One region of the Pseudoalteromonas sp. A757 genome, then DNA from elsewhere that is predicted to be linked to it. Evidence: predicted binding sites of a transcription regulator. Region 1 holds the regulator's gene; the other holds the start of a gene.
What was found. The regulator LexA, encoded in region 1, represses DNA repair genes until DNA is damaged. The targets are predictions, from matches to a motif close to TACTGTATNNNNATACAGTA.

Region 1 (3,540 bases):
GCTTATCCATGCGCTCATTTCCCCGAACTGCGAAGCGTTGCTTCGGTTTCTTGTCACCCAAACTCAGAAGTGAAACAAAACAGCTCGAAGGCGAGCCCCGCGAAGGGTCGGCCCCGGTCAATGATAGTGTGGGCTTCCCATGTGAAAGTAGAACATCCTACTTCGTAGCGAGCCAAGGCCTTATTAAAGGTCGATTAACAGCATTCATCCATGATTCTAATCGACATTAGTACATCCATGTACGTCAAACCCGTTGCAGCAATGCGACGGGTTTTTTGCTATGTGGGGCATAGAGATTTGAGATATAAAACCTCGCGAGGTAAACTCGCTCCTACCACAGCATCAGCACTGAGCTGCGTGGTCGGAGGTGGTTTACCCGCCGAGCTGTTGGGCTCCCCAAACAAAAAGAATAAAACATCCTACTTCGTAGCGAGCTAGGACCTCATTGAAGGTCGATTAACAGTATTCATCCATGGCTCTAATCGACATTAGTACCTCCATGTACGTCAAACCCGTTGCAGCAATGCAGCGGTTTTTTTGCTATGTGGGATTTGAAAAGAACATATCACAAGCAATCAACACATCGCGAGGCAAGCTCACTCCTACAATAGCATCAGCACTGAGCAGCATTGTGGGAGCGCCGATAGCTTGTAATGAAAAGAACACAGAGTCAGTCTTTGCTTGTTTTCGCTTACGCTTAATAGCAATTAGTCTTAATACGTGCTCAATTAGCAGGAACAGATCTGACGCTAATAGTGTTAAAAATTTCTCATTTAGAACAAATAAATAGAAAAGTTTCGCCTTGCCTAAATGGATGTAGGTACCTCGTTGATAGTGGATACAGTAGTGGTGTTATCTACAAGGTTTTCTCGCCTCAAAAATGGAGCGTGTAATTATGCTAATTGGTATAAAATATGTTGAATAAAGAAACATTTGCGATTTTTTTTGAGCTGTATATACTTACAGTAAATAAACCACTGTATGGAATACCAGTTAATGCGTCCTCTAACGAAACGACAAGAACAAATCTTTGAATTAATAAAAGTATTCATAAAAGATACTGGCATGCCTCCAACTCGTGCTGAAATAGCTGATGCTTTGGGTTTCAAGAGTGCAAACGCAGCAGAGGAGCACCTTAAAGCTCTTGCTAAAAAGGGAGTTATTGAAATGGTCCCAGGAGCAAGTCGTGGAATTAGACTTGTAGAGGATGAACCTGAGCAACTAGGCTTACCTATTATTGGCCGTGTTGCAGCTGGAGAGCCGATACTGGCAGAGCAACATGTTGAAAGCCACTTTAATGTGGATGCCAGTTTTTTTAAACCGAATGCTGATTACCTTTTGAGAGTTAATGGTATGAGCATGAAAGATATTGGGATTATGGATGGTGATCTACTAGCGGTCCATAGCACTCAAGTGGCTGAGAATGGCCAAGTGATAGTTGCTCGTGTAGAAGAGGACGTGACTGTTAAGCGCTTAGAAAAGAAAGGAAAGAAAGTTCTCTTGCATGCTGAGAATGAGGAATTTAAAGCGATCGAAGTGGATCTAGAGCATCAAAATTTCTCTATTGAAGGATTAGCCGTAGGTGTGATCAGAAGCGCCGACTGGATGTAGTTTATGAGGGCGAGCGTAGCGTTAAATATCAAGTTGCGCTCGCTTTAACTATATATAGTGAAAAAAGTAATAATTAACTTTTCTAACTGTGTGAAAGTAAGATAATTATCGTGACTTTTCCATATCTCAATATTTTTTAGTTTTCTGATCTTTATACACAATTTTTCATCACTCTTCGTTTTACTACCAGTAGCCCCATTTTTGATTCTAAATTCAGTCTTCTCAAAAATCTTGCATTTTGTTTATTTTTTGACTAATTGGTTAATAGTCGTGCAGTAAGTCTATGTACAAATAGGCAATATGACAGTCATCCAATAATAACAAAAGGCAACCATGAGTCGCCTTGAAGGAGACGTCAAATGAAAATTTGTCGATTAGTTGTAGCATTGATCGCAGTGCTAATCGCCATGCCCTCACTCGCTAACAGCGCTTACAATATGAGGCAAGGCGTTACAGACATTAGCCATCAAGTATACGAGCTTCATATGACCATATTTCTAATATGCTGCGTCATTGGGGTGATTGTGTTTGGGATTATGTTTTGGGCGCTTTTAAAACATAGAAAGTCAAAAGGCGTTGTTGCAGCGCAATTTCATGAAAGCACCAAAGTGGAGATACTTTGGACTGCTATTCCCTTCCTGATACTCATTGGCATGGCAATACCAGCTACAAAAACACTCATTGCTATGGAAGACACTAGCAAAGCTGATTTAACGATTAAAGTTACGGGGTCGCAGTGGAAATGGCACTATGAGTACATGGGACATGACGTCGAATTCTATTCTTTACTATCCACTCCGAAAGAAGAAATCAGTGATCTTAAGGAAAAAAATGAAAATTATCTGCTCGAAGTAGATAAACATCTGGTTATCCCTACTGATAGGAAAGTTCGTTTTTTGATGACATCTGATGACGTTATTCACTCTTGGTGGGTGCCTGATTTTGCTGTGAAGAAAGATGCCAATCCGGGCTTTATAAATGAAGCATGGACTAAGGTAAATGATGAGGGAATTTACAGAGGCCAGTGTGCTGAATTATGTGGAAAAGATCATGGCTTTATGCCCGTCGTCGTCGAGGCTGTGAGTCCTGATCAATTTGATAAATGGCTGGAGGGGGCTAAGGAAGAAAAAGCAAAAGCAGAAGCAGAGTCACAAGCAGTAGCCCAGCAAACTCTTACCAAAGAAGAGTTGATGGAGGTAGGTGAACAAGCTTACATGGCTTACTGTGCTGCTTGCCATCAACCTACAGGGCTTGGTCTACCGGGGGTCTTCCCTGCAATGAAAGGGAGTAAAGTTGTCACAGGAGATGTTAAAGAGCATATAGATATTTTGCTTTTAGGTCGGCCTGGGACTGCCATGCAATCTTTCGCAAAGCAATTAACGATCAAGCAGATCGCAGGGGTAATTACCTATAAAAGAAATAGCTGGGGTAACGACACTGGTGATGTTATTCAACCCAGCCAAATTCAGCGTGAGATAAATGCATTAGAGGAGAGTAAGTAATGAGTGCCATCGTAGAAGAACATTCACACCATACGGCTCCCAAAGGTATTAAGCGCTGGTTGTTTACAACAAATCATAAAGACATTGGAACATTGTATTTATTGTTTTCACTGACCATGTTTCTAATTGGTGGTGCCATGGCTATGGTGATTAGAGCTGAGCTTTTCCAGCCTGGTTTGCAGCTTGTAGATCCACATTTTTTTAATCAAATGACGACAGTTCACGGGCTAATAATGGTATTTGGAGCGGTGATGCCCGCGTTTACCGGCCTTGCTAACTGGATGATCCCAATGATGATAGGAGCTCCTGATATGGCGCTCCCGAGAATGAATAACTGGAGCTTTTGGATACTACCGTTCGCGTTTGCAATTTTACTGATGTCATTATTTTTGGAAGGTGGTGGGCCCGCTTTTGGTTGGACTTTTTA
Region 2 (3,540 bases), on a different contig from region 1:
GGTAAGTCCTGAACATCTCCTCCCATACTTTGCAAAACACCCTTAGCATCTGGATTCGTCGTTAACGACTTACCTTTAAGCAAACCAAGCTCATGAAGGATGAAAGATCCCGCACAAATCGAGCCTATTAGCTGCCTATTTGGGTCAAGGTTCAGCGCGGACATAAACTCAGTGTCTTTCATAGCTGCAGGAATACCACGTTTGCCACTCGTGATCAGAACTGCATCTTGATTAATTACTTCTGAAATATGCCCGTCTGTTTTAACTCGCATGCCAAGGTGAGAACTATGCTCTGGCTTCGTTCCTAATACACTCACAACCCAACTGTCGGTTGTTCGACCAAGCAAGTCATACATCAAAAAGAAGTCTACGTCTGTGAAATCGTCAAACAGAGCAATGCCTACTTTATACATAATGTTTTTTCCTTCGCTGCTTTCATTAGTCGCAAACATATGTGTTATTTATTCTTTGCGGTAGTGGGTGTTGTTTATTCTATTTTTTATTCTTTTAATTTACCACTTGCGGCTGCCAAACTAACTCGATGATACGATTGATACTCAGAAGCTCTGTATTCGCATAGACCACCACCAAAGTTTCATCCCTGTTGGGGTGGTAATATATTCACGGCTAGGTGGATACTCCACAAGCCGGCTCACTTGGTGATACAACATCAATTGATTTAATCAAGTGATCTATTTTGATATTTTCGAACTTCTACTAACAACAAGAGTCGAAAAATCGTCGCAAAGATAGCGCACACTGCCGAAGTAAGGTTGCCCTAACGCAACCAGATAAAGCATAATAAAACAAAAAGGGTTTCTCGATAATGAAGATTTCATCTTTTCACCTCTCTAGGCAATCATGGGGATTGCTGGCACTGTCCGCTGCTATTTTCGAAGCTGTCGCACTGTATTTCCAATATGGTATGGGTTTAGAACCCTGTATTATGTGTATCTATCAGCGTTTTGCTATGTTGGGGCTGTTAGCGGCTGGTTTAATCGGTATGATTTCGCCTCGCTCCTTCGTGCTACGCAGTTTTGCCTTTGCTTCTTGGGGTGTAGGCAGTATTTGGGGCTATTTTATCGCCCGTGAACATATCAGTATGCAAACCACAACGGATCCATTTGCTTTTACCTGTGACTTTGTACCAAACTTTCCTGCGTTTATGCCGCTTCATGAATGGCTGCCAAGCTTTTTTGCTGCAACGGGTGACTGTGGCAATATAGACTGGTCTTTCGCAGGATTATCTATGCCAGGATGGATGGAAATTATCTTTGCATTTTATAGTATCGCATTTATTCTTTTCTTATTTTTCCACGTTACTAAAAGAAGCTGAGATTTCGTATTCATGCATTTTAGGTTAAGCCAAATTGAGCAGCTAAGAGAATTTAAATTACGTGACAAGCAGATTATCTTACGTCTTGCACTTAGCCGTCTCGACGCGAAAACAAAAGTCGTATTAAGAATAGTAAAGTTGCTATTACTCACACCATTTTTTGCCTCATTAGTCGTCTTTGAAGGCTGGCTGTTATTACCCGTCTTACTCGTAGCCGGATTAGTTTATCCACTACTAACTACACCGGTGGAAATACAGTTTGGCAAACCCAAATTGGCTCGAGCGATCGCTGAGTTTAACGCCTCGAATAAGCCCTAATTTTCAATCTACCTGTGTGCGAGCAGCTAAGCTCGCACACAATAACATCAACTAGACTCTAATCTTTCCCTCCAGCTTTGCCAATATGCCTTTCCCTATTCCTTTTACTTCGAGTAACTCAGCTGTGCTCTTAAAGCGTCCCATTTTTTTGCGATACTCAACAATGGCTTCAGCTTTACGAATACCAATCCCTGGTAAACTTGAAAGCGCTGAAGCATCTGCAGAATTAATATCAAGCGCAACACTTTGCTGCTGTGTTTGAGAGACTGATTTTGCTTGCTCCGCAGGTTTTGCGAGCACACTTGAACAGCTTAAACCTAACGCCAATAAAATAGAAAGTATGGTGGGTTTATTGAACATATATACACTCCTTGTGCGTAAAAAGTATCCGAAGCTTACTGCACTCACCTCGGTGAGTGATTGCAGTACGCTTTTTAAATAAAGATTGGAATATCAACTTTGTCAAAAATTTTCATTCTTTCAAAAAAGAAAATTAATATTAACCTGTTGTTTTTAAAAAATTTTGTTAATTCTCTTTTGTTCACCTATACTTGAAAAATTTTCAAAATAGCTTGCTTAATCACTCAATTCAATTTACTGTATAAAAAAACAGTGACTAGGGGAATAACCATGGCCGTTATCATCAAATATGTTGTTGAAAGAAATGGAGTCGAGCGTATGACTTTCACATCTAAAAAAGAAGCTGATGCTTACGATAAGATGCTAGATGTAGCTGAGGCATTGGAAGATATGCTAGCAAAAGTTGACGTACCGCTGAGTGAACAACAAGTTGAATCCCTAGCGCTTGAAATTGCAAAACAAAAAGATGACTTTGTGTCTGTATTAAAAGGTGGAAAAGTAGCACCAAAGGCCAGTACCAAAAACAAATCTGCAGACGAAAAAGCGTCAGATTCAGAAAAAGTGACCAAAATTAAGCAAGCCTAAGTGATAATAGCTACTTATACCAATTGAATTAATTCTCTAATCAATTTGAAGGGTGAAATAGCATATTAGCTTCGTTAAAAATTTCTCATTTAGAACAACTAAATAGCAAGATTTTTGCCTTGCCTATATGGATATAGGTACCTTAGCGGCAGCAGGACGCGAGAGCGGTGCTACTAAAGCTATTTCCCCGCTTAAAGATAGATCATTTACTTAATACAACTGGTATTACTTCAGTAAGTGATGCTGGGTAAAAATAAAAAACCGCACATTTTGCGGTTTTTTATTTTGTTTTGTATAGCGCGGTATTACTTAATCACGCTTGCCACTGCGTCAGCAAAATAGTCAATATTGTCCTTGCTTACACCAGCTACGTTAACGCGACTAGAACCTACCATATAGATAGCATATTCAGTGCGCAGCCTGTCAATTTGCTCTTTATTAATACCTAAGAAAGAGAACATACCATGCTGACGGTCGATGAATGAGAAGTCTTGCTCAACACCTTTTGCAGCTAGGCTTTCTTTGATCAACGTACGTAGACCATTGATACGGCTACGCATTTCATCAAGTTCGTCATACCACATTTGTGTAAGTTCAGAACTACTTAATATGGTATTTACAATATCAGCACCGTGTGCTGGTGGCATTGAATAGATACTACGCACAACACTAAGTAATACTGAGTTTGAAACGTCTGCAGTTGCACTGTCTTTTGCAATGATTGAGCACGCACCGATACGCTCGCGATAAAGACCAAAGTTCTTAGAACAAGATGAACAGATGATCATTTCATCAACCGTATCCGCAACTGTTCTAAGGCCTTGTGCATCTTCTTCAAGGCTGGTACCAAAACCTTGGTATGCGATATCAATTAATGGCGTAAAACCTTGTTCTTTCGCAAGTTCAGCAACTACTTTCCATTGCTCTTGATTTAAGTCCAT

Region 2: DRB05_RS10115 (YebG family protein) is a predicted target of LexA. The motif match lies at 2,250-2,269, and genes of this name have one in related genera.

Annotation. Positions count from the first base shown of each region.
Region 1 covers NZ_QNQN01000051.1:116-3,655, forward strand. The annotation lists gene lexA (transcriptional repressor LexA) at 997-1,611, shown strand; gene coxB (cytochrome c oxidase subunit II) at 1,971-3,113, shown strand; gene ctaD (cytochrome c oxidase subunit I) at 3,113-3,540, shown strand, end outside.
Region 2 covers NZ_QNQN01000067.1:8,204-11,743, forward strand. The annotation lists gene DRB05_RS10095 (DJ-1/PfpI family protein) at 1-413, opposite strand, end outside; gene dsbB (disulfide bond formation protein DsbB) at 827-1,336, shown strand; gene DRB05_RS10105 (hypothetical protein) at 1,349-1,654, shown strand; gene DRB05_RS10110 (helix-hairpin-helix domain-containing protein) at 1,706-2,014, opposite strand; gene DRB05_RS10115 (YebG family protein) at 2,285-2,599, shown strand; gene DRB05_RS10120 (amino acid aminotransferase) at 2,905-3,540, opposite strand, start outside.